Regions from separate parts of the Roseburia amylophila genome, predicted to be linked through region 1. Evidence: predicted binding sites of a transcription regulator. Region 1 holds the regulator's gene; each other region holds the start of a gene.
What was found. The regulator Rex, encoded in region 1, represses fermentation and respiration genes when NADH is low (regulators of the CRP and FNR family bind a similar motif). The targets are predictions, from matches to a motif close to ATTGTTAANTANTTAACAAT.
Positions count from the first base shown of each region.

Region 1 (8,170 bases):
TTCAAGCTGCTTATGGGCACCCGTTTTGTCTTTTTCATCTGCCCTTGCAAAGTGGGTAAAAATCCCCTCCATTATTATATGTGGCAGCTTACTGATTTGCGCTATCTCTCCTGCATTTTCTTTTTCCACCTGATAACCAATCCGGCTCATTCCAGTATCCACTGCAATGTGAATTGCCACATCCTGATTTTTCTTTGTTGCAGCTTCAGAAAGTGCAACTGCCATATCATACGTAAATACGGCAGGCTCTAATTTCTGTTCTACAATAATATCATATTCATCCGGGAATGCAAAACCAAGAATCAGAATCGGCTTCTTAATTCCATGATTTCTTAAAATTACGCCTTCTTCCACTGTGGCCACACAGAAGCCATGGAGATACGGAAGCGGTTCTAATACACGGGCAAGTTCCGTTGCACCATGTCCGTATCCATCTGTTTTAATTACCGCAAACATGCTGGTATCTTTCTTTAAAAGCCGGTGCATTGCCTCCATATTCTCAATGGCCGCATCCAGATTCACGCTGGCATATACCCTGCTATATCTTTTCATTTCATTCACCTCAAATTATTATTATGACAACACATCGGATAATCCGTTTATAATTTCGCCTGCAGTCAGTCCATGCTTTGAAACTGTTTTGCTCCGTTCATCTGCTGCCGCCGCATGTACATATACCCCAAGCGGTGCCGCCTGCTCTGCAGATAAGCCCTGCGCCATCAGACTTCCAATAATTCCGCTCAGTACATCACCACTTCCCGCAGTAGCCATTCCGCTGTTACCGTTCCGGTTAATAAATGTTTTCCCATAAGGAATTGCCGTTACCGTTCTGCTGTCTTTCAAAACACAGATTACATTATATTCCCTTGCGAAATCTTCCGCAACCTGCTCAATATTTTCTTTGATATAGGAAACGGCAAGCTGTTTTAACCGGGACATTTCCCCCAGATGTGGCGTTAATACCAGTTCTGTATGCGGGCGAAGAAGCTGTTCGGTCTGCTCTGCTATGATATTTAATGCATCGGCATCTACTACCATTGGTACTGCCGCATTCTTAAGTACCGTCTTTACAATACTGTGTGCCACATCACTTTTGCCAATTCCAGGTCCTAAAATAATAACATCTGCCCAGGACAGACATTCTATCAGTTGCTGTGTATCAGCCTTTTTTGCAGAATAGGTAGTAAGAATTGCCTCCGGCACTGCTGTCTGTAAGATAATACGGTTTTCTTCCGGTGTATATATTCTCACCAGACCACAGCCACTGCGATAAGCTGCCTTTGCTGCAAGAACCGCCGCACCTGCCATATTCACGCTTCCGGCAACCAGAAGGACTTTTCCAAAGGTTCCCTTGTTCGAATCAGCAGCACGATTATTTAAAAAATTTAAATCTTCCTTTGTGATTGCATAAGCTGCAGGTCTTTTATCTAACCAGCTTTCTTCTCCAATTCCGATATCCTTAACCGTAATATTTCCGCAGTATTCTGCACCAGGAAATAACACCATTCCGGTCTTGCAGTAAGCAAAGGTTACAGTATCATCTGCTTTGAATGCACCACCTAATACAGCTCCATTATCTGCCGAGACACCGGATGGTATATCCACTGCCAGCCTGTGGGCACTGCTCTGGTTTAGCCGTTCCATCAAATGCACCAGTTCATCATCTAATTTTCGTGATAATCCTATACCAAATAACGCATCAATAATCAGGCTGTAGGAATTTGCATCCTCCATTTCATCAATAAATGGTACACCATATGATGCCAAGATTTCATACTGTTCTTTTGCCTGCTTTGAAAAATGCGTTTTATTTCCATAGAGATATACTTCAACCGGAATGTGGGATAAGTATAACAATCTTGCAATTGCCATACCATCGCCGCCGTTATTTCCGGTTCCACACACTACCAGCACGCGGTTACATGAAATTTCTTTTTCCTGTATTACTTCTATCGCAGAAAGTGCTGCCCGCTCCATTAGAACCATGGATGGCACTTTAAAATGTTCGATTGTATTGGTATCACATGTTTTCATTTCCCGGGAATTTACAAGATATTCCATAAATTAATTCCTTTCGTCCGCATTTTCCACCGCTTTTTTTCCCTGCAGTCGGTCTTCATCTTCCTGCCGCAGATCAAATATATTTAAAATATCCACACCAAAAATATCATGCATATAAGAATAAATCTGCCGGTTGTTGATTTCACGATTCTGTTTTTTGATGATATTTTTCTTAAGTTCTACCCTTACCTTATCAATCCAGGCCGTAATTTCATCTGCTTCTTTGCTGTTCTGTCTTAGTCTCTCATAGCAATAACGCATGCTTTCTAACATAAGTTCCTGATTTGCACTGTTTATATTTCGTGGAAGTTCAATTAATTCATCCTCAATTTCTTCCATTTTGACATTGACTTCATCAATCAGTCTCTTGTCTTCATCTAATTTTCTGGAAGAAATATCCCCCTCATTTTCCTCATGAGTTCCTTCCATGTTGACAACAATGCTTTTCATCAACCGATTCTTTGTCTTTTTCAGTTCTTTCAAATCATTATTAAGCTTTCCCTGCTGTTCTAACAACTGATTTACCTTTTCTTCCAGCTGCTTGATTTCACTGGTTTTTCCACTTAAAGCAAAAAGCCTGTGCCATTTCTGATCCAATACAAGTATTGGTACTTTTCTGCTTTCTAATGCTTCCAGAAATTCCTTGTCATCTTTCATGCAAAACACCTCTATTCCAGCGTTTCCTTTTCCCTTTTGTTCTTTGTCATATTATAGGATAACTGCATCAGGCTGTCTGATAAATGTACATTTTCCACTACAACATTTTCATCCAACACTTCCAGATCCACATGGGCAAAATTCCAGATTGCATGTACACCAAGGCTTACCAGCTGGTTTGCCACAGCATCTGCCTTTTCTTTCGGCATAGTCAGTGTAGCAATATCTACCTTATGTGTCTTTACAAATTCTTCCAGTTTATCAATCATTTCGATTTTATTGCCACGAATGGATTTTCCGCATAACTCCGGATTCACGTCAAACAATCCTACTATGACGAAACCGAGTTTTTCAAACTTCACATAATTAGCAAGCGCCTGTCCTAAGTTACCAGCTCCAATAATAATAATATTATGCTGTTCATTTAATCCCATAATCTTTCCGATTTCTTCATACAGAAATTGTACATTGTAACCATATCCCTGCTGTCCAAAACCACCAAAATTATTTAAATCCTGTCTGATCTGCGATGCGGTCACTTTCATTCTTGCACTCAGTTCATTCGATGAAATACGTTCTACCCCTTCATCTAAAAGTTCCCCCAGATATCGGTAATATCTTGGCATTCTACGAATTACTGCCTGTGATATTTCTTTGCTCATTCTGCCAGTTCCTCCTGCTCTCAATACCCTACAATAATTATAGTTTCTTGCCGAAAGGATGTCAATGTGTTACAACTTTAACAATCTTTCTGTAAACTTAATTCTTCCCATTTTGCATAGAGTTCTTCCAGCGCTGCCTCTTCCTGCATCTGCTCCTCATGGATTTTGTTTAATTCATAGGAATTTGATGCTACCTCCGGCTTTGACAGTTCATCATTTAATGCTTCTATCTTTGCCTCTCTCTTAGCAATTTCATCTTCTGTACGCTTTAATTCATTTTCCAGCTTACGTTTTGCTGCCTGCTGTTTCTTCATTTCTTCCCAGCTTAACTTCTGTTTTCCTCCGCCGGATATCTGCTCTGTTCCATTTTTTTCTCCAGTTCCATCAGAAACAATGACATTTCCTTTTGCTGCTGAATTGTCTGCACGATCCTGTGTGGCTGTGCCAAACGCCGCTAACTCCTGAACTTCCTTTTTCTCCAGATAATAATCATAATTTCCAATATAATTTAGAATTGTTTCATTCTTTAAATCAAGAATTCTGCTGGCAGTTTTATTAATAAAATAACGGTCATGGGATACATAAAGCACCGTTCCGGTATAGGAATTGATGGCTGACTCTAAAATTTCCTTTGACATAATATCAAGGTGGTTGGTCGGCTCGTCTAAAATTAAGAAGTTCGCATTGGATAACATCAGTTTTGCCAGTGAAACACGACCTCTTTCTCCACCACTGATATCACGAATCCGCTTAAACACATCATCATCCGTAAATAAAAATGCCGCTAACACATTTCGAATCTTCGTTGCCTTCAGATTCGGATAAGCATCTGCAATTTCATCAAATAACGTCTTATCCGGGTCTAAGTTCTGATGCTCCTGATCGTAATATCCGATTTCCACATTGCTTCCAAGCTTTATCTCCCCGGCATCTGCGTCTACAATTCCATTGATAATCTTTAAAATGGTGGTTTTCCCGGTACCGTTATTTCCGATTAAGGCAACTTTTTCCCCTCGCTTAATCTGAAAATCAATGTTTGAAAACAGTTTATGCTCATAAGATTTTGAAAGTCCTTTCACCGAAAGTACATCATTTCCACTGGTAATTTCCGGCTCCAATGTAATATGCATATCTGTTTTTTCATCGATTGGCTTCTCAATACGTTCTATTTTATCCAATGCCTTCTCACGGCTTTCCGCACGCTTAATGGACTTTTCCCGGTTAAAGGATTTTAACTTGGATATTACTTCTTCCTGGTGCTTGATTTCCCGCTGCTGGTTATAATACTGTCGCAAAAGACTTTCCCGCTGTATTTCCTTCTGCCTCGCATATGCGGTATAATTTCCCGGAAATACCGTTGCCGTATGGCGGGATATTTCCACTACCTTCGTAACAATCCGGTCTAAGAAATAACGGTCATGGGCTACGATAATTACGGCTCCTTTATAATTCAAAAGATAGTTTTCAAGCCATGCAATCGATGCCATATCAAGGTGATTGGTCGGCTCGTCGAGCATGATAATGTCAGGCTTGGTTACCAGAAGTCTGCCTAATGCAACTCTGGTCTTCTGTCCTCCGGATAACTCTGACATTTTCTTTCCGAAATCATTTTCCGAAAAACCAAGTCCCTTTAACACACCGTTTATCTCACTGCGAAAAGTCAGTCCGCCCTCTAATTCAAAGGCATGGCTGAAACGGTTATACTGCTCCATATATTTTTCTAATTCATCTGCGCTTACATGCTGCATGTCTTCTTCCATTTTACGAAGCTTTTCTTCTTTTTCGATTAATGCATCGCAGGCATGAAGCACTTCATTATAAATGGTCTCGTTGCTGTCTTTATCCTGATATTGGGCAAGATAACCGATGGTTTTTCCTTTTGCAACGGTTACCTCGCCACTGTCCGGTGCCAGCTCTCCCACTATAATTTTCAATAACGTAGATTTGCCGGCACCATTGATGCCGACAATTGCTGTTTTCTCATTATCTTCTACATGAAAAGAAACATTCTGTATTATGGTGTCTGTCCCAAAGGATTTACTGATATTCTGACAGGCTAAAATCATGGAAGTCTCCTCACTTTTTCTCTTCACCCCATAAGTAAAGCATTCTTTACAAGGGCTTTTTATAGCTGAAAATTCCGGGACGGCACACTATTCTGCCCTCCCGGAGTATAAAATTTATAACATTTTCTCTAATGTAGCACGGATTGCCTTGATAAAGTCTTCACTGTTTAATACAGTCGGATTTTCAATTGTAGTAATCAGTGCAAGGTCTTTGGTCATCTTTCCGGATTCAATCGTATCTACACAGGCTTTTTCCAGTTTATCGGCAAATGTGCTTAACTCCTGGTTGCCATCTAATTCACCTCTCTTACGGAGTGCTCCGGTCCATGCAAAAATAGTTGCTACGGAGTTGGTGGATGTTTCTTCTCCCTTGAGGTGTTTATAATAGTGACGCTGAACTGTTCCGTGTGCAGCTTCATATTCATAATATCCTGCCGGTGATACCAGTACGGAAGTCATCATGGCAAGGGAACCAAATGCAGATGATACCATATCACTCATAACATCTCCATCATAGTTCTTACATGCCCAGATAAAGCCGCCCTCTGCTTTCATCACACGGGCTACCGCATCATCGATTAAGGTATAGAAGTAGGTAATTCCTGCTTCTTCGAATTTTTCTTTATATTCTGCATCAAAGATTTCCTGGAAAATATCTTTGAAAGTATGGTCATATTTTTTGGAAATGGTATCCTTGGTTGCAAACCATAAATCCTGTCTGGTAGAAAGTGCATAGCTAAAGCAGCTTCTTGCAAAGCTTTCGATAGAATCATTTAAGTTATGCTGTCCCTGGACAACACCTGCTCCGGTAAAGTTATGAATCAGCTCTCTTGTTTCTGTTCCGTCCTCTGCTGTATAAACCAGTTCACATTTTCCCGGTCCCGGAATCTTCATTTCAGAAGCCTTGTATACATCACCGTAAGCATGTCTTGCAATGGTAATCGGTTTCTTCCAGTTCTTAACACATGGCTCAATTCCCTTTACAACGATTGGTGCACGGAATACCGTTCCATCTAACATTGCACGGATAGTTCCATTCGGACTCTTCCACATTTCCTTTAAGTTGTACTCCGTCATACGTGCTGCATTTGGTGTAATGGTAGCACATTTTACTGCAACACCGTATTTCTTTGTTGCATTTGCAGAATCTACAGTTACCTGATCATCCGTTTCATTACGATGTTCAAGACCCAGGTCATAATATTCTGTGTTCAAATCAATAAATGGTAATAACAGTTCATCCTTAATTATTTTCCAAAGGATTCTTGTCATTTCGTCTCCGTCCATTTCAACCAAAGGGGTAGTCATTTTAATTTTGTCCATCTTTCTATCCTCCATTTACTATTTCAGCAGATTGTCCCAGCCATAATTATCCATATTTTCAATAGTATTTAACATATGACTTGTCGCAAGCAGTTCTGCTTCTTTTGCATTGCGCTGCTTCAATGCTTCTACAATCTTTTTATGTTCATCATTTGATTTTACCACACGATCCGGCATTGACAAAGTGATTTTTCGAACTCTTTCCACATAATGATGAAATGCAGACAATTCATGCTTTAACATTTTGCTTCCGGAAGCTTCATAAAGCACCTCATGAAACTTATTATCCAGCTCCAATATCTGTGCATAATTTTTCTTCTTAGCATGAAATTCCACCAGAAAAATGTTTTCTTCCAGTTCTGCTATCTGATCCTTGGTAATTCTGTCTGCCGCCCACTTTGTGCAAAGTCCCTCCAGCCGTGCACGGATTTCATAGATATCTTTTACATCTTCTTTCGTAATTCCCTCTACGAATGCTCCGCGGTTTGGAATGATTCTGACAAGGCCTTCCAGTTCAAGCTGCCTTAAGGCTTCTCTTACCGGCGTACGGCTGACACCAAGTTCATCACCCAGGTTTTTTTCTTTCAATTCTTCATCGCACTTGTATTTTCCGGATAAAATATTTTCACGAATCGTATGAAATACTCTTCCGCTTAAAGAATATCCTTCTTCACCCACGATAAAGCCTCCTTAATTTATAATACAATTCCGAGTTTTTTACAACAGTCAGTTATCTGTACTACAAGTTCGTTATCTGTAATTACAGTTACACGTCCCTCATCATACTGCTCGTCTACCCATTGTTTGATGGTCTTTACCAGTTCCGAATTCTTATCTACTTTGCGGTCATCACTGAGACGGTAATAGGTATTAATCCAGTGTGCAATTCCAGCAAGTCCTGATGTATTGGAAACAGATACCAGTGCCGGACGATTTAAGAATTTTTCGGTATCAAAAATGTTATAAATTTCTTCATTTTTCAAAAGTCCGTCTGCATGGATACCTGCTCTTGTAACGTTAAAATTACTTCCGACAAACGGTGTACGGCTTGGAACCTTATAATTCAATTCCTTCTCATAATATTCTGCCAGTTCTGTGATAACTCTGGTATCCATTCCATCCAGGGTACCCTTTAACTGCGCATATTCAAATACCATTGCTTCCAGAGGTGTGTTACCGGTTCTCTCACCAATACCAAATAAGGAACAGTTTACGCCGGATGCACCGTAAAGCCATGCTGTGGTCGAGTTATTGACTGCTTTATAGAAATCATTGTGTCCATGCCATTCAATCAATTCAGAAGGAACTCCTGCATGTGTGGTAAGTCCGTAAATGATACCCGGTACACTTCGCGGAATTACTGCTCCCGGGAAGTTTACACCATATCCCATGGTATCGCAG
Region 1 covers NZ_JAOQKI010000007.1:32,528-40,697, reverse strand. The annotation lists gene alr (alanine racemase) at 1-552, opposite strand, end outside; gene OCV43_RS05735 (NAD(P)H-hydrate dehydratase) at 574-2,061, opposite strand; gene OCV43_RS05730 (hypothetical protein) at 2,065-2,718, opposite strand; gene OCV43_RS05725 (redox-sensing transcriptional repressor Rex) at 2,730-3,380, opposite strand; gene abc-f (ribosomal protection-like ABC-F family protein) at 3,458-5,446, opposite strand; gene OCV43_RS05715 (NADP-dependent isocitrate dehydrogenase) at 5,561-6,769, opposite strand; gene OCV43_RS05710 (GntR family transcriptional regulator) at 6,788-7,447, opposite strand; gene OCV43_RS05705 (isopropylmalate/homocitrate/citramalate synthase) at 7,465-8,170, opposite strand, start outside.

Region 2 (8,170 bases), on a different contig from region 1:
GAAAGACGAATAAAAGCGGTTTACTGGTGGTGTTATATGCACTCTCCAGAACCGCTTTCATTGTCTGAAATAATAAAAACTATGCCTACAGATAGAAGTATTGCAGCAATATATCAAAGGATGAATGATAAATCCCGGTTGGAAAAGAGTCTTTCACTTTGGGGTGATGCCATTGTGTGGAGTGACCTCCATAAGATGGATAAATCTTTTACAGAATGGGATTAGCCATCAACACGTTTTGTCCTATAACCCTAAAAGCAGGTAAAATAAACAGTAAAGATAGAAAAGACCCCAGAAGAACGATTGTATGTAAATTAGTTCTTCCGGGGTTTCTTATATGTCTTTAATATCAATCGGAGAGTTTGCTCATGGCACGGGATTTTTCAGAGCAGGCATTCTGGGCAGCAATTACGGTGCTGCGGAAGGAGCCTTCCTCTAATTTAGCCACAGCAGCAATGGTAGTTCCGGCCGGGGAGCAGACTGCATCCTTTAATTCGCCCGGATGTTTACCGGTCTCTAATACCATTTTAGCTGCACCAAGAACGGACTGGGCAGCAAATTTATAAGCCTGGGCACGCGGCATACCGTCATTAACAGCTGCGTCAGCCATTGCTTCAATAAACATATAGACATAAGCCGGTGAGGAACCACTGACTCCGACTACGGCATCCATAAGACTTTCCGGTACAATTTCTGCTTTACCAAAGCTTTCAAAGAGAGAGACAACCATTTTGGTTTCTTCTTCTGTGATATGCTCATTTGGGGTAATGGCAGACATGGCTTCCTGAACCATAGCCGGTGTATTTGGCATGGTACGAACCAGTTTAATATCTTTACTGAATAAAGATTCAATCCGTGAAATGGTCTGTCCGGCAGCAATGGCAACTATGATTTTGTCATCGGTAACACTGTCTTTGATTTCTTTGATGACTGTTTCATAAAGATATGGTTTTACAGCAAGAAAAATGATATCGGATTCTACAGCAACAGTCTCATTGTCTAAGGTGGTGCGGATACCATACTGCTCAGAAAGTGTATCCAGTGTGACCTGGGTTTTCGCACTGGCAATCAGGTGGCTGGCAGGAACCAGACCGGAAGAGATAATTCCGCCAATCATGGCACGACCCATATTACCGCTTCCGATAAAACCAATTTTTTTATCTAACATGATGCATTCTCCTTTTATGAAAGGGGATATCCCAGATGATACTGGAATATCCCCTTTGATATTGTCTAAGTATAGGTTCAATTAGAAATCTGTTAAGTCAGCAGCTCTTCTCTCTAAGAAAGCACTCATGCCTTCTTTTTTATCATGGGTAGAGCAGGTTACGCCAAACAGGTTAGCTTCCATTTCAACAGCATTCTTGATATCCATATCATATCCGTTGTTGATAGCAGCTTTTGCGATAGATACTGCATAGCTTCCTTTAGAGATAATTTTCTCTGCCATAGCTTTTGCGGTTGGCATTAATTCTTCTTTTGCAACAACTTTGTTTACAAGTCCGATGCGGTATGCTTCGTTTGCATCGATGTTATCGCAGGTGAAGATCATTTCTTTTGCACGTCCCATGCCAACAAGACGGGCAAGTCTCTGTGTACCACCGAATCCTGGGATGATTCCAAGACCACACTCAGGCTGTCCGAATACTGCGTTGTCAGAAGCAATACGGATATCACATGCCATAGAAATTTCGCATCCGCCACCTAAAGCGAATCCATTAACAGCAGCGATAGTTACCTGTCTCATATTCATTAATTTAAAGAATGGAACAGAAGCTTTCATACCGAATGCTCTTGCTTCAGCAGCAGAGAAGTTAACCATCTCAGCGATGTCAGCACCAGCAACGAAAGATTTGAATTCGTTACCTTTCTTATCAGCACCACCGGTTAAGATAACGACTTTGATATCGTCTCTTCCTTCGATTTCGGTAAGAACAGTGTTCAGTTCATCCAATGTTTCGGAATTCAATGCGTTTAATGCTGCAGGTCTAGTAATAGTAAGAACTGCAATTTCGTTTTCAACTGTTAAAGTTAAGTTGTTCATGAAATAGGACCCTCCTGATTGATAAATTATTAACAATGTTTCAATACTTATAATGGTATAACTTTTGGGAGGATTTGTCAATAAAAACTGGTATTTTACAGGGATTGTGCTACAATAGGAAAAGACTTGTCATGTGATTACGCAATGGTTTTTGTGAGGAAGCGGATTTTGGGAATTTTAAGCAGCTTTTCTATAGCCTTTTTAGAAACCAGAATGCCAAAATTCTACAAAAGTGCTTTTTCTCTTGGGATAATGCCTGTTTTTCCAATGTTTGACAGTATGCCTTCTAGGGTTCGCCTGAATACGGATATCATTTAGGTGCCTTGCTAGCAGCTCTTGGCATTTCTTTTGTCAACTGGCAATCCTGGCACATGGATGTGCCAGGAAGGCGCATTGGAGCACGGATGTGACTATGCGCCGGTTGCCGGAAAAACAGCTTTATAAGCAGAAATGCCTAGAGCTGCTTAAAGGTGCCTTAGATATCCGTAACAGACGGACCCTAGAAGGCATCCGGTCAAAGCAGGCGGCAAAACAGACAACAATAAGAAAAAAGCACTTTTAAGAATTGTATACATTCTGCTTTCAACAAAAAATCTTATAGAAAAGCTGCTTAAAATTCGAAAACCACTGCTTCTAAAAAATAATTGCGTAATTACATGACAGGACTTGTACAAAGAGAGGTCAATGAAAATGAAAGATACAAAATCATACTTATCAAAAATCGTACAGGATATGCCGGATTCCGGAATCAAGGATTTCTTTGATGTGGCAAATACCATGGAAGGCGCACTTTCACTGGGTGTAGGCGAACCGGATTTCCCGACACCGGAGCATGTAAGAGAGGCAGCGATTGCTTCTATAAAAAAGGGGGATACCAAATACACCGATAACCGCGGAACGGTAGAGCTGCGTGCAGCGGCAGCGGATTATCTGACAAAATTTGATTTGCATTATGATAAACAGGACGAAATACTGATTACTATGGGAGCCAGCGAAGGAATTGATTTAGCTCTTCGGACACTGGTGAATCCGGGGGAGGAAGTCTTAGTGGCAGAACCTTCCTACGTTTCCTATATTCCATGTATTGAATTATGTGGCGGTGTTCCGGTATCATTAAAATTAAGAGCGGAGAATAAATTCCGTCTGACCAGAGAACAGTTAGAGGAAAAGATAACGGAGAAATCCAAAGTCTTACTGATTTCCTATCCGAACAATCCGACTGGAGCCATTATGGAAAAGGAAGATTTAGAGGCAATCGCAGAAGTGGTAAAGGAACATGATTTGTTCGTGATTACCGATGAAATCTATGCAGAATTAACCTATGGAAAGAAACATGTTTCCATCGCATCCCTTCCGGGCATGTATGAGCGCTGTGTTGTATTAAACGGATTTTCCAAAGCATTTGCCATGACCGGATGGCGTATGGGAATTGCAGCAGGACCAAAGGATGTTATTTTCCATATGAATAAAATACATCAGTTTACAACTATGTCAGCAGGAACCACCAGCCAGTATGCGGCATTGGAAGCATTGACCAGTCCGGTGAGAGATGAAGAGATTGCAGTCATGCGGGAAGAGTATGATGCCAGAAGAACACTGATGGTAGAGGGATTCCGTAAGATGGGATTATCCGTAGCAGAACCGGAAGGCGCATTCTATGTATTTCCGGACATTCGAAAAACAGGACTTACCAGTGAAAAATTCTGTAACCGCCTGTTGCAGGAACAGAAGGTAGCCGTTATCCCGGGAAATGCCTTCGGTACATGCGGAGAAGGCTTTGTACGATGCTCCTATGCATATTCGCAGGAGGTCATTCGTGCCTGTCTGGAGAAAATTGCTGAATTCGTAGCGCAGTTCTAATAATTGGAAAATTATTATGTGATGCATTTGATTTACGTGAGTAGATGGTATTGTTGATAAGATACCCGGACTGCCGGAATATTAGCAATAACCACGAAATAGAATTAGAAAGAGGAACCATGAGAGAACCATTTGACCTGACAACCCTGATAGAACCATTATTAAATTGGTTTAAAGACCATGCCAGAGTGTTACCCTGGCGCAATGAGCCGACCCCATATCGGGTGTGGGTGTCTGAAATTATGCTGCAGCAGACCAGAGTGGAAGCGGTAAAACCATATTTTGACCGGTTTTTAAAGGAGCTGCCGGATGTGGCAGCGCTTTCAGACTGCCCGGAGGAGAAGCTTTTGAAACTCTGGGAAGGACTTGGATACTACAACCGGGTGAGAAATATGCAGATTGCAGCACAGACGGTCATGGAGAATTATCATGGAGAGCTTCCGGCAGATTATGAGGCATTGACAAAGTTGAAAGGAATTGGTCATTATACGGCAGGAGCCATCGCATCTATCGCATTTGGCATTCCGGTACCGGCGGTGGATGGAAATGTGCTCCGTGTCATATCCCGGGTAACAGAGGATGATGCGGATATCATGAAAGCATCTGTGCGGACGGCAATGGAGAAGGACTTATTGGAAATTATGCCGGAAAACAGGGCGGGAGCTTTTAACCAGGCACTGATGGAGCTTGGTGCAACGGTATGTCTGCCGAATGGGGCACCTTTATGTGAAGCATGTCCTTGGAAAGAAGTCTGCCGGGCACAAAAGAGCGGACGCTGGAGAGAACTTCCGGTAAAGAGCAAGGCGAAGGCAAGAAGGATAGAGGACAGAACAGTTCTTGTTATAAAGGCAGAGGATAAGGTCCTTTTGCATAAACGGGCCAACAAGGGACTTTTAGCTGGACTCTATGAATTTCCAAATGTGGAAGGGCATCTTAAGGAAGAGGAAGTTATTACCTATCTTAAGAAAATGGGGTTGTCACCGATTCGTTTGAAAAAATTAGAAGACAGCAGGCATATTTTTTCCCATATTGAATGGCATATGACAGGATATGCAGTGCAGATTGATGAGACAGAGCAGGAGTATCAGAATATGCTCTTTGTGGATGTGAAAGAAACGGAAGAACAGTATCCGATTCCGGCAGCATTTTCCAGATACACAGGATATATGAACATTCGTCTTGGAAATGACAGATATAAGGAAGAATAGCAGAAAAGCCATAGAAAAAAGAGGGAGCCGGTGATTATCACCGGCCTTTCATATGAAAAAGATTTTTTATGGTAAGTGTTAAAAACACTATTTTTTGGGAGGAACCTTGCATCAGATGCAAGGTCTATGAAAAAATAAAATTATCGCTTTTTTCTTTCTCAGCTTAGTTATAGTATAAAAGCAGAATGTGAAAACAATGTGCCCGGATTGTTAGAAGGCTGTAAATAAAATATGAATAAATTGTAAACGAAGTGCCTTAAAGAAATCCTAAGAAAAAATGAATTGGAAAACAAATGACAAATGTGTATAATTGAATGAGGATTACCAAGGGGGAAGGAGAACAGAAATGTACGACAGCATTGTAATCGGAGCCGGAATCGCCGGCAGTGTGGCAGCAAGAAAGCTGGCAGAAGAAGGAAAGCAGAAGGTTCTTTTATTGGAACGGAGAAATCATATTGCAGGAAACTGTTATGACAGACCGGATGACCATGGAATTGTAATACATGAATATGGTCCACATATTTTTCATACAAATAAGGAAGAAGTATATCAGTATCTGTCAAGATTTACAGACTGGTATTTCTTTGGCCATGAGGTAGTAGCAAATGTGCATGGGACACTGATTCCGGTACCATTTAACCTGAATACTTTACATATGGTTTATGGGAAAGAGCAGGCAGACCGGTTAGAGCAGAAGCTGATTGCCGCATACGGAGAGGAAAGCCGGGTTCCAATTATGAAATTACGGGAAAATGAAGATGCAGATATCCGGAAGATTGCGGATTATGTATACGAAAATGTTTTCCTTTATTATACGATGAAGCAGTGGGGACAGAAACCAGAGGAGATAAGCCCGGAGGTAACAGGACGTGTGCCGGTGCTGATTTCTTATGATAACAGATATTTCCAGGATAAATATCAGGGTATGCCAAAGGACGGTTATACTGCAATGTTCGAAAAGATGTTAGACCATCCGGACATTGAGGTGAGAACTGGTGTAGATGCCGGAGAGGTACTGAAATTTACAGAGGACGGCATTTATTTTGATGGAAAGAAATTCGAAGGAAATGTCATTTATACCGGAGCACTGGATGAGTTGTTTGCATGCTGTTATGGAAGACTGCCATATCGTTCACTCCGCTTTGATTTTGAATATTATGACAAACCGGATTATCAGGGACACAGTGTTGTAAATTATACGGTAAGCGAGGATTATACCAGAATTACGGAGTTTAAGTATCTGACCGGGCAGCAGGCAGATGGAACCACGATTGTAAAGGAATATCCATTTGCATACAGTGGAGCAGAAGGAGAGATTCCTTATTATGCCATTTTAAATGAAGAAAATCAGTCATTATATGAAAAATATAAAGCACTGACCGGAAAATATCCGAACATGCATCTTTTGGGAAGACTGGCAGAATACAAATATTATAATATTGATGCCATGACAGAGAAAGCATTAGAACTTACCAAAGAACTTTTAAAATAAAATGTTTCGAAAAACGATTGGAGAAAAAGAATGAAATTATTATCAGTAACCATTCCATGTTACAATTCACAGGATTATATGGAACATTGTATTGAAACACTGCTAACAGGTGGAGAGGATGTGGAGATTTTAATCGTAGATGACGGCTCAAAGGATGCAACAGCAGAGATTGCTGACCGTTATCAGAAGAAATATCCTACTATTATTAAGGCAATCCATCAGGAAAATGGTGGACACGGTGCAGCTGTAAATACCGGTATTGCCAATGCAACCGGACTGTATTTTAAAGTGGTAGACAGTGATGACTGGGTAGATGAAGAGAGCTATCACAAGATTCTTGCTAAATTACGGGAACTTGTGGGCGGAAGTACTACTCTTGATATGTTTATCAGCAATTTCGTATATGAGAAGCAGGGCGCAGACCATAAAAAAGTAATGAAATATACCAGAATGTTCCCGGAAAATGAAGTCTTTACATGGTCTGATGTAAGGCATATCAGCAAGGGGCATTATATTCTGATGCATTCTGTTATTTACCGTACCCAGTTATTAAAGGATTGCGGACTTGAACTGCCAAGACACACCTTCTATGTGGATAATCTTTTTGTATACAATCCGTTGCCATATGTAAAGACCATGTATTATATGAATGTGGATTTCTATCGTTATTTTATCGGAAGGGAAGACCAGTCTGTCAATGAAAAGGTTATGATTGGAAGAATTGATCAGCAGATTAAGGTAAATAAACTGATGATAGAAGAAGTGAATTTGTGGAAAATTGCAAACCCCAAATTAAGAAAATATATGTTTAATTACCTTGAAATTATTACTGTAGTATCAACAGTACTTTGCCTGCGTTCCGAGACAGAAGAAAATCTCATGAAGAAACGGGAACTTTGGTCTTATATCAAAGGTTATGACCTTCGTCTTTTCCATCATTTAAGAAGGGGAATTTTAGGACAGTCCATGAATCTCCCGGGTAAGGGTGGAAGAAAGATTTCTGTTGCAGCTTATAAGCTGACCCAGAAGATTGTGGGATTCAACTAAGCTGAAAAAAATGTGAATAAACGAGTGTATGCTGTAGAAAAGAAAAACAACAGAGGGCATTATTACTTATATAAAGAAACCACCTTATGCCGGGAAAACGGTAAAGGAGGTTTCTTTTTTTACGCGAGTAGCGAGAAAAATCTGAGTAGAAAAGAAGGAGCCAAGCTTGCTTGAGCGAACTTCTTTTCTACTCAGATTTGGCGAGCACCGCGATAACTCGAGAAACTCGCAAAGCGTGTTTCTCGTAGTTGCGAGTTACATATGTTCTTTATTTAAGAGAGCAGTTTTCATTTCATATAATTTGTCGGATAAATCAACGTAGATTTCCTGTGGATTTACGAAACGTTTTGTCTCATCCCAGATGGTATCTTTTTCTCTGGTGCAGTAACGCTGAATATCCATAACACTTGGAGATTCGTAAACACATTCGCCCTTCTGGAAAACCGGAACAAGAAGTTCACGCAGTGTATAGCTTCCACCAGGAAGAGTTGTTTTCTTCCATGGGGCGTTCGGGTCAAA
Region 2 covers NZ_JAOQKI010000028.1:17,413-25,582, reverse strand. The annotation lists gene OCV43_RS13235 (IS1249 family transposase) at 1-225, shown strand, start outside; gene proC (pyrroline-5-carboxylate reductase) at 350-1,168, opposite strand; gene OCV43_RS13225 (enoyl-CoA hydratase-related protein) at 1,250-2,044, opposite strand; gene OCV43_RS13220 (pyridoxal phosphate-dependent aminotransferase) at 2,735-3,904, shown strand; gene mutY (A/G-specific adenine glycosylase) at 4,024-5,112, shown strand; gene glf (UDP-galactopyranose mutase) at 5,459-6,604, shown strand; gene OCV43_RS13205 (glycosyltransferase family 2 protein) at 6,635-7,651, shown strand; gene OCV43_RS13200 (nicotinate phosphoribosyltransferase) at 7,907-8,170, opposite strand, start outside.
Region 2: OCV43_RS13225 (enoyl-CoA hydratase-related protein) is a predicted target of Rex. The motif match lies at 2,062-2,081, and genes of this name have one in related genera.

Region 3 (8,170 bases), on a different contig from region 1:
GCTCGAAATTCCGGATACTTTCGATACCCTGCCGGGTCAGTCTGGTGTCGCGGTCATAAAGCATGACGCCCAATTTATTATAGATAGGTTTAGCAAGACGCATGCCGGGTTTTAAGTCATCTGTCCGTATAAATAGCATAGCGGTTACCTCCTTACAAAATATGTTTTTCTCCGTTAAAATTCCTAGTTCAAATATAGCACAAGCAGAGAGGAAAAACAATCTTGGGATTGAAAAAGAAGTGTAGTTTTTCGTTGCATTTTCATAAGAATGCCGTCTATAATAAAGAAAGAAAACAAGAGGCGTGATAAATCCATAAAAGAGGATAAAGATATGAAGAAAAACAGTAAACGACGTATGTTTTCTGCATTGCTGATACTGTTTCTGATGATACAGATGACGGTGCAGGCAGACACAGGCACCAAGGAAAGGGTGGATCTGGCATCTGAGGACACCGGAAGCAGCGTGGAAGAGCTGGAACGTCAGAGAGAGGAACAGCAGTCACAGCTTGATTCCTTGAAAGAATATCAGATAAATCTTTCCGATGAACTGACGGAATTAAATAATGGATTGCAGGAAATCAGCAACGAACTGGCGGATACCCAGGATGAAATTGCGGCGAAAAATGTGGAGATTGAAGCAGCAGAAAGCCGGATTGCAGAGCTGACAACACGTTCTGAGAGCCAGTACGAAGCCATGAAGAAAAGAGTACAATATATGTACGAAAATGGCAATCAGTCTTACCTGGAGCTGCTGCTTGGAGCAAGCTCTTTTTCGGATTTTTTAAACCGGATGGAATATGCCAAATCCATTTATGATTATGATAGGCAGGAGCTTTCTGATTATCAGGATACACTGGCTGAATTAAAACAGCAGAAGGAAGATTTAGAGACGGCAAAAGAAGAACTGCTGGCGGCAGAACAGACGAAGCAGGAGCAGAAGAGTAAGGCAGACAGTCTGGTGGCAGCCCAGCAGGAAAAAATAAGCGCAGCAAAGTCGGATGTAGCAGATGCAGAGACGGAAATAGCAGACACAGATGCGGAAATCGCAAGACAGAAAGCCTATGAGGAAGAATTAGAGACACAGAAGGCGAAAGAAGATGCTGCCCGTCAGGAGGAGATTAAGCGTCAGGAAGAGGAACTTATTAACAGTCAGCAGCCAGCTGCTTCAGATAATAATGCAAATCCGGATGGGACATCCACCGGGGATACTACTACAGGAAGCGATGCTTCCGGTGGCGGAACTTCGGACAACGGCACTTCCGGTGGCGGGACAGTGAATGCCAGTGATGTTGCCATGCTGGCAGCACTGATCCAGTGCGAAGCAGGCGACGAAAGCTATGAAGGGAAGCTTGCCGTTGGAAGCGTGGTCATGAACCGTGTGGACAGCAGTTATTTCCCGGATACCGTGGTAGGTGTCATCTATCAGAGCGGGCAGTTCTCACCGGTAGCCAGCGGTCGTTTCGCAGTAGTGCTTTCATCCGGAGCAGATGCGTCCTGTGTGCAGGCTGCCACAGAAGTATTAGCAGGCACAAGAACCTTAAACTGCTTATATTTCCGCAGAAACAACGGACTGATTAATGGAACTGTAATCGGAAACCATGTATTTTATTAAGGAAAGCTGAAAATCCGGCTCAATAAAGCAAGTTTCACTTGCAAAAATCCCCTTTCTATGATAACATCAGATTGTCGGGAAAGAGCCGGAAAGGCTTTCTTTTATTTTTTTTACAAAAGATTGTTAAAAAAATAACAATAGTAAAAGGCAAATTTAATTCAGAAGGAGACGAGAAAATGGCACAGAAAGTAGTTTTAGCAGGCGCATGTCGTACCGCAATCGGTAAAATGGGAGGAGCTTTAAGCAATACTCCAGCCGCAGATTTAGGCGCAATCGTAATCAAAGAAGCATTAAACAGAGCTGGTGTTAAACCAGAACAGGTTGATGAAGTAATGATGGGATGTGTAATCCAGGCAGCACAGGGACAGAACGTTGCACGTCAGGCTTCTATCAAAGCAGGTTTACCAATCGAGGTTCCTGCATTTACATTAAACGTAGTTTGTGGTTCTGGTTTGAAATGTGTAAACGAAGCTGCAAACATGATTATGGCTGGTCAGGCAGACATCGTTGTTGCAGGTGGTATGGAGAACATGTCTATGGCACCTTACGCTATGACAAAAGCTCGTTTTGGATATCGTATGAACAATGCAACAATTATCGATACCATGGTAAATGATGCATTAACAGACGCATTTAATCATTATCATATGATGATTACAGCAGAGAACGTATGTGACAAATACGGAATTACCCGTGAAGAGTTAGACGAGTTCTCAGCAAACAGCCAGCAGAAATGTGAAAAAGCAATTGCTGAAGGCAGATTCAAAGACGAAATCGTTCCTGTACCTGTTAAGGTTAAGAAAGAAACTGTTATGTTTGACAAAGATGAGGGACCACGTCCAGGCACAACTGCTGAGTCATTAAGCAAATTAAGATGCTGCTCTGGTAAAGAGGGCGGACTTGTTACTGCAGGTAACGCTTCCGGTATCAACGATGGCGCAGCAGCAATCGTTGTTATGAGCGAAGAAAAAGCAAAAGAGCTTGGTGTTAAACCAATGGCTACATGGGTTGCAGGAGCACTTGGCGGAGTTGAGCCGGAAATCATGGGTGTTGGACCTGTTGCTTCTACAAAGAAAGTTCTTGCAAGAACCGGAATGTCTATCGATGATTTCGACTTAATCGAGGCAAACGAAGCATTCGCTGCTCAGTCAATCGCAGTTGCAAGAGATCTTGGATTTGATATGTCTAAGGTAAACGTAAACGGTGGTGCAATCGCACTTGGACATCCTGTTGGAGCATCTGGATGCCGTATCTTAGTTACATTGCTTCATGAGATGCAGAAGAGAGACGCTAAGAAAGGTCTTGCTACTCTGTGTATCGGTGGTGGAATGGGTTGCTCAACAATCGTTGAGAGAGACTAATTCACTCTTTCTGAATAAGTAAATATACCCGGGAAGTGAAAAACGCTTCTCGGGTCTTGCGTTGCAAGTTATAACCCAGAAGGCTTTCGTTTTCGGGTAAATATAATACATAAATTTTTAAGGAGGACTAACATGAAAGTTGGCGTTATTGGTGCAGGTACCATGGGACAGGGCATTGCAAAAGCATTTGCTCAGGTAGAAGGATATGAAGTAGCTCTTTGCGACATCAAGCAGGAATGGGCTGATGGCGGAAAAGAGAAAATCGCAAAAGGATATGCAAGACTGGTAGAAAAAGGAAAAATGACACAGGAAACTGTTGACGGAATCCTTGCTAAAATCACACCAGGTTTAAAAGAGAATCTTTGCGCAGACTGCGATTTAATCGTAGAAGCAGCATTCGAAGATATGGGCGTTAAGAAGACAACATTCCAGGAACTTGATAAGATTGCTAAACCAGAATGTATCTTTGCTTCTAATACATCCAGTCTTTCTATTACAGAAATCGGAAATGGTCTTACCCGTCCAATGGTAGGTATGCATTTCTTCAACCCGGCAGACAGAATGAAATTAATCGAAGTTATCGCTGGTGTAAATACTCCTGCTGAAACAGTAGAAGCTATTAAGAAAATCTCTGTAGAAATCGGAAAAACTCCGGTACAGGTAAATGAAGCTGCAGGTTTCGTAGTAAACCGTATCTTAATCCCAATGATTAACGAAGCTGCATTTATCAAAATGGAAGGTGTATCTGATATCGCAGGTATCGACGCAGCTATGAAGCTTGGCGCAAATCATCCAATGGGACCTCTTGAGTTAGGTGACTTCATTGGTCTTGACATCTGCCTTGCAATCATGGATGTACTTTACAACGAGACAGGCGACAGCAAATATCGTGCATGTCCATTAATCCGTAAAATGGTTCGTGGTGGTAACCTCGGCGCTAAGAGCGGAAAAGGATTCTATGTATACAACGCTGACCGTACAAAGACCCCGGTTGACGCTCAGTAAAATAAAATTTATGGAGGATTTCAGAACATGGATTTCAGTTTAGATAAGAAACATGAAATGGCGAGAACTCTGTTCAGAGATTTCGCAGAAAACGAAGTAAAACCTCTGGCTCAGGAAGTTGATGAGACAGAAGTATTCCCACAGGGAACAGTTGATAAAATGGCAAAATTTGGTTTCATGGGAATTCCGGTACCAAAGGAGTACGGCGGACAGGGATGTGACCCATTAACCTATGTTATGTGTGTAGAAGAGTTATCTAAAGTTTGTGGTACAACAGGTGTTATCGTATCTGCACATACTTCTCTTTGTATCGACCCAATTATGACTTACGGTACAGAAGAGCAGAAACAGAAATATGTAAAACCACTTGCAACAGGTGAGAAGCTTGGTGCATTCGCATTAACAGAGCCTGGTGCTGGTACAGATGCCCAGGGAGCACAGACCAAGGCTGTATTAGATGGTGATGAGTGGGTATTAAACGGATCTAAATGCTTTATTACAAACGGTAAAGTTGCAGACGTTTATATCGTAATCGCAATCACAAGTGTTACCGAAGATAAGAGAGGAAGAAAGAAGAAGAACTTCTCTGCATTCATCGTGGACAAGGGAGCTCCTGGATTCTCCTTCGGAACAAAAGAAAAGAAAATGGGTATCCGTGGATCATCTACATACGAGTTAATCTTCGAAGACTGCAGAATTCCAAAGGAAAATCTGTTAGGACCGGAAGGAAAAGGATTCCCAATCGCTATGCATACTCTGGATGGCGGACGTATCGGTATTGCAGCTCAGGCACTTGGTATTGCAGAAGGTGCATTAGACAGAGCAGTTGCATACACCAAAGAAAGAAAACAGTTTGGTCGTTCTATCGCTCAGCAGCAGAATACCCAGTTCAAGCTTGCTGATATGGCAACCAGAATTGAAGCAGCTCAGATGCTGGTTTACAAAGCTGCTATGGCTAAAGCAACACAGAAGGTATATTCTGTAGAAGCAGCAAAAGCAAAATTATTCGCAGCAGAAACCGCAATGGCAGTTACTACAGAAGTAGTTCAGTTATTCGGTGGATACGGATACATCAGAGAATACGATGTAGAGCGTATGATGCGTGATGCTAAGATTACAGAGATCTACGAAGGAACAAGCGAAGTTCAGAGAATGGTTATTTCTGGCGCATTATTAAAATAGTTTCTGACAGATCGGCGCAAAAGGATTTTAAACGAAAAATCATGGCGCACACAAATTAAAAATATAAGGAGTGAATATACCGTGAAAATAGTTGTATGTGTAAAACAGGTACCAGATACAAAAGGCGGAGTAAAATTTAATCCGGATGGTACTTTGGATAGAGCTGCAATGCTCACTATCATGAACCCAGATGACAAAGCAGGTCTGGAAGCAGCATTAAGATTAAAAGATCAGTACGGTGCAGAAGTTACTGTACTTACCATGGGACTTCCAAAGGCTGATGAAGTTCTTCGTGAAGCAATGGCAATGGGCGCTGACAAGGGAATCCTTGTAACAGACCGTGTATTAGGTGGTGCAGATACCTGGGCTACTTCTACTACAATCGCTGGTGCATTAAGAAACCTTGACTATGATTTAATTATCACAGGCCGTCAGGCTATCGATGGAGATACCGCACAGGTTGGTCCTCAGATCGCAGAGCATCTTGGACTTCCGGTTATTTCCTATGCACAGGATATCAAAGTAGAAGGTGACAGCGTAATCGTTGAGCGTCAGTTTGAAGATGGATATCATGTATTAAAAGCAAAAATGCCTTGCTTAGTTACAGCATTATCTGAATTAAACGAGCCGCGTTACATGACTCCAGGCGGAATCTTCGATGCATTTGACAAAGAAGTAACTGTATGGGGCAGAGCTGACCTTAAAGACGTAGATGATTCTAACCTTGGTCTGAAAGGTTCACCGACCAAAATCGCAAAAGCATCTGACAAAGTTCGTAAAGGTGCAGGCGAGAAGGTTGCTCTCGATACCGACGAAGCAGTATCTTACTTAATTGGCAAATTCAAAGAGAAACATATCATCTAATAAAAATAAGGAAAAGTGGTGAATAAAATGGGTTTAGAAGAGTATAAAGGAGTATTTGTCTTTGCACAGCAGGTAGACAACACATTAAATGGTGTTGCTTTTGAGTTACTTGGAAAGGGCAAAGAACTTGCAAAAGATTTAAATACAGAAGTAACTGCAGTATTAATTGGTTCTGATGTGAAAGGTCTTGCAGATCAGCTTGCTGAGTACGGCGCTGATAAAGTTATCGTAGTAGATGATCCGGAACTGAAGAACTACAGAACAGAGCCATATGCACATGCATTAGCATCTGTAATCAACGAATTCAAACCAGAAGTTATGTTAGTTGGTGCAACAGCAATCGGTCGTGACCTTGGTCCTACTGTATCTGCAAGAGTTGCAACAGGTCTGACAGCTGACTGTACTGTTCTTGAGATTGGTGATTTCCCAATCAATCCGGTTGGAAACCAGGAGCAGAAACACAATCAGTTACTGATGACACGTCCTGCATTCGGTGGAAATACCATTGCAACAATCGCTTGTCCGGATAACCGTCCTCAGATGGCTACTGTACGTCCAGGCGTTATGCAGAAAATTGCTCCAATCAAAGGTGCAAAAGCAGAAGTTATCGAGTTCAATCCAGGATTTACACCAAACAACAGATATGTTGAAATCATGGATATCGTAAAAGAAGTTAAGAATACAGCAAACATCATGGACGCTAAGATCTTAGTATCCGGAGGCCGTGGAGTTGGTTCTAAAGAAAACTTCAAACTGTTAGAGGACTTAGCAGAAGTTCTTGGTGGAACAGTAAGCTGCTCCCGTGCAGTTGTAGAGAATGGATGGCTTCCAGTTGACTTACAGGTAGGTCAGACAGGAAAGACAGTTCGTCCTCAGATTTACTTTGCAATCGGTATTTCCGGAGCAATCCAGCACGTAGCTGGTATGGAAGATTCTGATCTCATCATCGCAATCAACAAAGACGAAGATGCTCCAATCTTCGACGTTGCAGATTACGGTTTAGTAGGAGACTTAAACAAGATCGTTCCAGCTCTTACAAAAGCTTTAAAAGAGGAAATGGCTGCAAAATAATCCGTTTACGGATGTAATATTTCATCTTGGATGAGTCTCATTTGAGATGTGTGATAAAAGGGTGTCATGCAAACCGGAAGATTTGTGTGATGCCCTTTTTATGCACCTGACGGGAAATTTGCAAAGTCTGTTGCCTGTAGTTAAACCGCAGGTATTTTTTTGGGTACATACATTGTATACAGTGGAAAAAAGTGGTATTCTAAACAAGGTTTGCAGGAAACTGTTTTGGCAGTGTGGCAGACAAATAATATTGCGGCATCGGCAGACAGATGCAGAAAAGAGGAAGAGACTATGAATAGAAGTAGCAGAACAGTGAAACTCGTTGAGATGGCTCTGTTGGTTGCAATCATTCTGATTCTGGCTTTTACCCCACTTGGTTATATTAAGACACTTGGTCTGGAAATTACATTGATTGTAGTTCCAGTTACAATTGGTGCCATTATTTTAGGACCATTGGGCGGAGCAGTATTAGGAGCAGTATTTGGAATCACAAGCTTTATCCAGTGCTTTGGAATGAGTCCTTTTGGAGCAGTACTTCTTGGCATCAATCCATTCGGAACCTTCGTGGTATGTGTAGTATCAAGAATTCTGATGGGCTGGTTGACCGGACTTATCTATAAGGGATTATCCAAATTCCCAAAAATGAAGAACTGGAAGATTTTAATTGCCAACCTGGCAGGTCCAATCTTAAATACCTTTTTCTTCATGTCAACACTGGTAATCTTTTTCTTCAGCTCCGATTACATACAGTCACTGGCAGGCGGATTAAATCCATTCCGTTTTGTCATTGCCTTTGTAGGTGTCAACGGACTGGTTGAAGCAGCAGCCTGCTTCGTGGTAGGAAGTGCAATTACCAAGGCATTGCAGGTTGCAATGAAAAATAAGTAAAAGAATATCTGTTTCGGATGAAAAGAAGAATGCTCTGTTTTCAAAATAGAAAACAGAGCATTTTTTCGAGTTGATAGACTTCCGTAAGAAGAAACTGGTTCTATAGGTTATGAATTGTCATAGCAGAAACGATATTTACTGCCGCAGATATATTCATATCCTATATGGATAAGTTCATTGTGGATAT
Region 3 covers NZ_JAOQKI010000019.1:7,627-15,796, forward strand. The annotation lists gene OCV43_RS11170 (HD-GYP domain-containing protein) at 1-139, opposite strand, end outside; gene OCV43_RS11175 (cell wall hydrolase) at 332-1,612, shown strand; gene OCV43_RS11180 (acetyl-CoA C-acetyltransferase) at 1,789-2,973, shown strand; gene OCV43_RS11185 (3-hydroxyacyl-CoA dehydrogenase family protein) at 3,106-3,978, shown strand; gene OCV43_RS11190 (acyl-CoA dehydrogenase) at 4,006-5,160, shown strand; gene OCV43_RS11195 (electron transfer flavoprotein subunit beta/FixA family protein) at 5,242-6,024, shown strand; gene OCV43_RS11200 (electron transfer flavoprotein subunit alpha/FixB family protein) at 6,052-7,095, shown strand; gene OCV43_RS11205 (ECF transporter S component) at 7,387-7,983, shown strand; gene OCV43_RS11210 (GntR family transcriptional regulator) at 8,091-8,170, opposite strand, start outside.
Region 3: OCV43_RS11180 (acetyl-CoA C-acetyltransferase) is a predicted target of Rex. The motif match lies at 1,732-1,751, and genes of this name have one in related genera.

Region 4 (8,170 bases), on a different contig from region 1:
ATCCCAAGATATTCTGTCCACGGAACAGCATCTGAAGTTTAGTTTTCTTAAATCCATCTCTTAATTTACGAAGTCTCTCCCATGGATCTTCTTTTAAGAAACGAAGGCAGGCATCAAATGTTGCTCCACCCCAGCACTCTACTGCATAATATCCAACTTCATCCATTTTCGGGATAATTGGAAGCATCTGTTCTGTTGTCATTCTGGTTGCAATCAGAGACTGATGTGCATCACGAAGAACAGTTTCTGTAATTTTTAAAGGTTTTTTCATTTCTTCTGACATTTCTATCCTCCTATATACCAAAGATTGCCATAAATACACCGGCAGCTACTGCTGTACCGATAACGCCGGCAACGTTTGGTCCCATTGCATGCATAAGTAAAAAGTTTGTCGGGTCTTCTTCTGCACCAACCTTCTGCGATACACGCGCAGCCATAGGCACGGCGGAAACTCCGGCAGAACCAATCAACGGATTAATTTTTCCTTTGGTAATCCAGCAAAGCAGTTTTCCAAAGAGGACTCCGGCTGCAGTACCAAACATAAATGCAATCAGTCCAAGAGCAACAATCTTAAGTGTGCTGAAATTTAAGAATGCTTCTGCACTGGTAGATGCACCAACGGAAGTACCCAGAAGAATAACTACGATATACATCAAAGCATTGGATGCTGTATCTGTAAGCTGTCTGACTACACCAGACTCACGGAAGAGGTTACCAAGCATAAGCATACCAACCAACGGAGCGGTTGTCGGAAGAATCAGACATACAATTGTAGTAACTACGATTGGGAACAAAATCTTCTCCAGTTTGGATACCGGACGAAGGTTCTCCATCTTGATTGCACGTTCTTTCTTTGTTGTAAACAGTTTCATAATTGGCGGCTGAATAATCGGAACCAGAGACATATAAGAATATGCTGCCACCGCAATCGGTCCCATCAATGCAGCCTGTCCTAATTTACCGGCAAGGAAGATAGAGGTAGGACCATCTGCTCCACCGATAATAGATACGGCTGCTGCTCCCTTGTCATTGAATCCCATCAGAATTGCAAGCAGGTAAGCTCCAAAAATACCGAACTGTGCTGCTGCTCCTAAAAGGAAGCTGATTGGGTTTGCAATCAAAGGGCCAAAGTCTGTCATCGCACCAACTCCAAGGAAAATCAGAGAAGGTAAGATTGACCACTCATCCAGAGTATAGAAATAATAAAGTAAACCACCGACACCATTGCTGGTCTCTTCCGGACTTGCAATAATGTCCGGATAAATGTTAACCAGAAGCATACCAAATGCAATCGGAACCAGAAGAAGAGGTTCATAACCTTTCTTGATTGCCAGATATAAGAATACGCAGGCAATTACAATCATAAGGTAGTTACCCCAGGTCAGGTTAAAGAATGCAGTCTGATGCAGGAGGTTACTCATTGTGTCTCCAACATAACTTAACATAATTTTCCTCCTAGTTGTTCATTGTAGCAAGTAATGCTCCTGCTTCTACGCTGTCACCAACTGCAACTTCGATGCTTGCAACTGTTCCGTCTTCCGGTGCAACAACAGGAGTCTCCATTTTCATAATTTCAAGAATCAGAACTGCATCACCTTTCTTTACTGCTGTTCCAGGCTGAGCCTCAATCTTGAATACTTTTCCGGCTGCTCCGGCTTCAATCTTAATGCTTCCTGCTCCGGCTGCTGCCTTAGGTGCTGCTGCTTTTGCTGCAGGAGCTGCTGCCTTTCTTGGTGCAGCTACAGGTGCAGATGCTCCGTTCTCTTCTACGGTAACATCATAAACATTTCCATTTACTGTAATTGTATAGTTTTTCATCTTTATATCCTCCTAATTATTCTTCAAACTATCTTCTCTTAATGGAACGTACTACAAATCCATCTGTAGAACTTCCTGTTGCTGCCGCAATTGCAGCAGAGATAACTGCAACAAGTTCCAAATCATCCTGAACCAGTTCTTCTTTCTGAGCAATCTGTTCTACTACTTTATCTTCTTTTGCAGCAGTTGCATCAGCCGCATTCTTTTTCTTATTCTGTAAATAAGGAATAATGCGGAATGCATAAATAATAATACTGATTAAAATTAAGATTACAAATACGGTACCCATGCCCATAAGTGTATTCATTCCGGCTTTGCCCATTTTCTCGCCAAGTGAATATACCTTGTCAAATGTCATACTGGTAAGTTCCGGTGTGTCTGTAGTTGTATCAAATACAACAGTAAAACTCAAATCACGGTTGGTATAATTCAATATCTGTTCCATTACCATTGTCTTATTTGACTCTGTCATGGTAAAGTCACCAAATCCCTGGAAGTCTCCTTCGTCAGCAACAGCTTCTTTCCAACTGCTATAGAAGTTGTAGTTTACTGCATCGCTCTTCTCTGAAATGGAAGAAAGAGCATTATCAATATCAGCTTCTGACACAGTAGTCATCTGCTGTGCTGTCTGCTGTACTGTATCCTTCCACTGGTCATAGGTGCCTCCATTGAATGTTATTGAAGTCTGATCTGTCTTACCACAGGCCGTAACAGAAAATGCAAGCAGACAAACACATACAAGCATCCACAATTTTTTCTTCATAAGATTCACCTTTCTATTTTGTTCCATGTTTCTTATATGGAGTATCCATACGTTTTGTAAACAGCATTTCAAAAGCTGCTACAAGATATTTTCTGGTATCAGCAGGCTCAATAATCAAGTCTACATATCCTCTCTTAGCTGCAGTTACAACGTTAGACTGTAATGCCTCATATTCTTTTGCTTTCTCAGCAAGCTTGTCCGCATCAGCGTCTGTATACATAATCTCTGCTGCAAGACGTGCATCCATCATACCGGTCTTAACATCCGGCCATGCGTATACAAGGTCAGCACCGATTGCTTTGGAGTTCATCATTACTGCTGCACTTCCGTAAGCATTACCGGTAAGCAGGCTAACCTTAGGAACGGTAGCATTTGCAAATGCATATGTAAGTTTAGCCAGAGCTTTTGCAAGTCTTCTTTCGCTGCATTTTGTTGCTGTAAATCCAGCCACATTGGTAAGAGATAATACAGGAATATCAAATGCATCACAGAACTGGATGAATTCAGAAGCTTTTTCACAGCCTTTTGCACAAAGTGCTGCATCATGCTCTGCGACTTTCTTTCCTTCTTCATCATATTCTTCTGTGCAGTTAGCAACAGCACCGATAGTCAGTCCGTTTAACTGGATGAATCCGGTTACCATGCTCTTTGCATAATCCTTCTTTGTCTCTAAGAAATTATGATTATCAGAAATCTCGCTTAATACGAAACGAGGATCGCCTTTCATGGTATCTACATTTTCGCATGCACGGTTCAAATCATCTTCACAGTCTTCCATATAACCATTCTCTGTGTTATCTGCCGGAAGCATGCAGACCAGTTCACGAATCTGTGCAAAGATTTCTTCTTCAGAACCTGCCATATCAATGACGCCGGTCTCTGTGCTCTGGAAATCTGCAGAAGAAGTATCACATTTTCCAACGTAATTTCCTTCGATTGCGTTTGGTGCATTTACAAACATTTTTGCTTTATCAGCTTCCATATATGCAAAATCACATAATCCAGGTACTACAGTAAGTCCGCCGCCACAGTTGCCAAATACAGCACAAATCTGTGGAATTACTCCGGATGCCATAACCTGTTTTTCATAAATCATTCCTAATGCATTCAAAGCATCTACTGATTCCTGAAGACGAACTCCGGCACAATCCAAAAGTCCGATTACCGGCGCACCCATCTTCATTGCTCTGTCATAAACAGCTGCAATTTTCTTTGCATGCATCTCGCCAATTGTTCCATTTAATACGGAAGAATCCTGACTGTAGACAAATACCAGATTACCATCAATCAGACCATGTCCGGTAATGACACCATCTGATGGCGTAGCTTCATCTGCCAGATTAAAATCCGTATTTCTTGCGGTTACCAGAGAACCGATTTCCATAAAGCTGTTTTCATCCAGCAAACGGCAAATTCTCTGTTCTGCTAAGTTATTACTTCTGTTGCTCATCTCTTAGTCCTCCATCTATTTTAGAAAAATAAAATTTTTCGCTAGGGTAATTGTAGTACATTGACCAAAACTTTTCAATAGCAAATTGTTAATTTTTTCACAGATTTTACATATCGCATTTTATGGCTGATTTTCTGACTTTATAAAGAAAAAAGGTCAACCATTCTGAGGCAGCTGTAGCGGTAATCCCATGCCGGAACACTGTCTTTTAAGACAAGTTCTTCCTCTCTCACCACCTGCCCGTTCAGTATATACTTAAGGGTTCCAACAGTAGTTCCTGCTTCCACCGGAGCCTCAAGTCTCTGCTTTCTCTCCAATTTAAATTCAATGGATTCATCCTTACGAAGCAGTATATTTTCTATCTGTTTTTCCTCTGTCCTGTTCTGAACCTCTGTCATCTTAATTCTGCTATAGCCTTCTGTCTTTGCCCCACTTATCTCAAGGGGACATTCTGCTTCCTTGGGAATTTCCAACTCCAGAAGATTTACCTTTTCAAATGAATCAATTCCATACTGCATCAACTGTTTTGTGTCTGACCATTTATAATTCTTATTGTTTGGCCAGCCGCAGCCTAAAAGTGCCACCACATAGGTACGGTCATCCCGCCGCAATGCTCCCACATAACAGTATCCGGCATTGCCCGTAAAACCGGTTTTACCACTGATTGCTCCGTCCATCATCGTAAGGAAACGGTTGTGATTATTGCAGCTGTAGTTTCGTGTTCCTTCTATATTAGAAAAGGAATAGGACGGTGTCTGCGTAATTTCAAGAAAAGTCTCTTTCATGGGAGACTCCTTGATGCAATAGCTCATAATCCGGGCAAGGTCGGCTGCTGTCGTTCCATGGAATCCGTTTTCATCTTCCTTATCCAGTCCGTTTGGCGTAATGAAATAGGTATCCATGCAGCCAAGCTCCGCCGCCTTCTCATTCATCAAGCCAGCAAATGCCTCCACACTTCCTGCCACATGTTCCGCAATTGCCACTGCCGAATCATTGTGGGATTCTAACATCAGAGAGAAACAAAGGTCTTTTAATAAAAACTGTTCCCCACTTGCTCCATTCAGCTGCACATCCGGCTGGGAGGCTGCATAATCAGAAAATGTAACCACGTTATTTAAATCTGCATGCTCTAAGGTTACAATCAATGTCATAATCTTTGTCGTACTGGCATTTGCCCGGCGCACATCCTCTTCTTTTCCAAACAAAATACGCCCTGAATCCGCATCCATTAAGCATGCAGACAGCGCGTACAAATTCTTTGGTTCTTCGATTTCTATTTCATTTTCTTCCTGCGTTTCATCCGGATTATCCTGTGGCAGCGGTTCTGCCGGAATATGATTGGAACTAAAAAATATAAAAAGCAGAGATAATGCTGTCATTTTCTTCCACCGTCTCTTTTTCATGACCGCTCCGAAATACATTTTCTCTGCATTCTATTCATTTCTTTCTATGATTATACTCCCGCTTACTACATTCCCTGTTGCTATACTTCAAGCTTCATTTCTGCTTCCTGTTCAGCCTGATGTTTGAATTCTTCCACCTGGTCTTCATTCAGCACCGGGAGTTCATCGATGGAATGCACACCAAAGCTCCGTAAGAATTCCTCTGTTGTGCCAAATAGCATCGGTCTGCCCGGAGCATCCAATCTTCCCACTTCATTGACCAGATTATATTCCACCAGTTTGCTTACTGCATGGTCGCAGGATACGCCACGGATTTTTTCAATCTCCGCCTTGGTGATTGGCTGCTTATAAGCAATGATGGATAAGGTCTCTAACAGTACGTCTGTAAGGACACGCTTCTTCGGCTGTTTTGCAATCCGAATCAGATATTCATACATTTCATTCTTCGTACACATCTGATAAGCGCCGTCCAGTTCGATAATCTGGATACCTCTTTCTTCCTGCTCATATTTCTGCCGGAGTGCTTCTATTTTCTTTTTGGTTTCCTGTTTGTCTAATTCAATTGCATTAGCAATTTTATCCAATTCTACCGATTCCCCCATGGTAAATAAAATTGCTTCTATAATTGCTTCATAATTCTTTTCTTCCATTACTACCCTCATATAATAAGAGCCTAGGCTGCAACCTTGGACTCTATTCTGATATCATCAAATATTTTATCCTGATAAATGGTTATCTTGCCCATCTTCATTAACTCAAGCACTGCAAGGAAGGTCACGATAATCTCCATCTTGCCACACTGTGCTTCTAAAAGACTGCGAAAGCTGAAATGCGGATGTGTCATTGCATACTGCTCTAAATATACCATTTTATCGGACAGTGATACTTCTTCTTTCTCAATCTTGCCAAATTTGGAACGAACCGGGTCAATCTTATCTTCCTGCTTACGCATGATGGATTTGAAAATATCATTCAATTTCTTCAATGTGACATCTGCCATCAGTTCCTCTAAATCCACCGGCTCTTCATAGGCAGCTACCTCGTCCGGAATCGTCGGCTCCTTAAACATCACCTTTTCCGCATCCATCTGACGGTCTTTTAATTCATAGGAAATGCATTTATACATCTTATATTCCAAAAGCTGTTCTACCAGTTCTGCTCTCGGGTCTTCTGCTTCCTCTTCTTCTGTCTCTTTTGCCGGAAGAAGCATCTTTGATTTAATATCAATCAGTGTGGCTGCCATGACTAAGAACTCACTCATAACATTTAAATCCTGCCGCTTCATTTCCCGGATATATTCCATATACTGATTGGTAATCTCCACAATTGGGATATCATAGATATTTACTTTATTTTTATCCAGCAGATGAAGGAGCAAATCTAACGGTCCTTCGAACACCTGCAGCTTTACTGTTAATTCCATTTCAAAACCTCTCCATTCTTTCCTAGCACATCTATTTTAACGGTATCTAAGAAAAAACGCAAGTGTTTTCACAAGATTTAGTGTTTTTCACAACTTTATACCACAAATCAAGCAATATCTTGTGGTTTTATAACCATAAACACAAGTTCCGCCCGGTTAAAGATTCTGATATGAAAGGTATGGGTTCCAAGCCCCCGGCTTACGATTACTTTCTTTCCCTCAAAATCAAAGGCTCCTGCATCATATTTCGGGAACCACTGAAACTGCGGAGAAATCAGGCTTCCAACCCCCGGAATCCGTATCAGTCCTCCATGATTATGTCCGCAAAAAGTCAAATCCGCTCCCCAGTCTGCATATTCCTTCGCATATCTTGGATTGTGTGCTAACAGCACCTGAAATGTATCTTCCGTCTGCTCCGGAAGCGTTTTCTCAAGATAATCCTGTGGAAGTGGCACATCCACTCCTTTTTTATAACAGGACAATGGAATTTCAAGCCCGGTAACCGCCAGTTCTCCAAAAGCTTCTGTTTCATTATGCAGTACATGAATCCCTAGTTCTTTTAATTTCTTTTCAAAAGCGAAAAATTTCTCCTGATACTCACTTTTTCTTACATGGGCACGGGATTCATGATTTCCGTAAGAATAATAAACCGGTGCAATCCTGCACAGCTCTTCCAATATCTTTAACGCTGTCTCATAGGTGTCACTTTTCCTGCTGACCACCATATCTCCTGGAATCAGAATCAGATCCGGCTGTCCACTTCTAATTGCATCTAAAAGCCGGATGTTGTCTTTTCCATACTGAAAACCATGCAAATCTGCCAGTACTGCTGCCTTATATTCTCTTTGCACTTTACCACTTTTTATCTCATAATCCGTTCTTGCAAATTTTTTTAATTCCTGCCACTGCCAGATTATGTAAACCAAAATTACACATGCTATTACAATAATGATTTTTAATAACATCTTTCACCTCTTTGCGTCAACAAAATAAACCATGCTTTATCTGCATATTTCTTTCTCTTCTCTATTAAAATGTAATAGAACATACCGGAGGTATTCTTATGCATACCATTCTTTCCATTTTCATAAGCCTGTCTCTTCTCAGCCCGGCCTTTTTACCAATGGCATCACAATTTTCTGTTCTTGCAGAAAACGAAACTCCTGCAGAATCCGACAATCCATCCCCTGATGCTTCCATGCCAGATGCTTCCAATCCGGATGCTGCTTCCGATGCATCTGCTCCGGTCGCATTGTCCGCTCCCAGCGCTCTTTTAATGGAAGCATCTACCGGAACCGTCATCTATGAAAAGG
Region 4 covers NZ_JAOQKI010000004.1:155,823-163,992, reverse strand. The annotation lists gene OCV43_RS04020 (oxaloacetate decarboxylase subunit alpha) at 1-283, opposite strand, end outside; gene OCV43_RS04015 (sodium ion-translocating decarboxylase subunit beta) at 294-1,445, opposite strand; gene OCV43_RS04010 (biotin/lipoyl-containing protein) at 1,456-1,818, opposite strand; gene OCV43_RS04005 (OadG family transporter subunit) at 1,847-2,581, opposite strand; gene OCV43_RS04000 (acyl-CoA carboxylase subunit beta) at 2,595-4,031, opposite strand; gene OCV43_RS03995 (D-alanyl-D-alanine carboxypeptidase family protein) at 4,172-5,434, opposite strand; gene scpB (SMC-Scp complex subunit ScpB) at 5,515-6,084, opposite strand; gene OCV43_RS03985 (segregation and condensation protein A) at 6,108-6,857, opposite strand; gene OCV43_RS03980 (metallophosphoesterase) at 6,965-7,822, opposite strand; gene OCV43_RS03975 (D-alanyl-D-alanine carboxypeptidase family protein) at 7,921-8,170, shown strand, end outside.
Region 4: OCV43_RS04000 (acyl-CoA carboxylase subunit beta) is a predicted target of Rex. The motif match lies at 4,116-4,135, and genes of this name have one in related genera.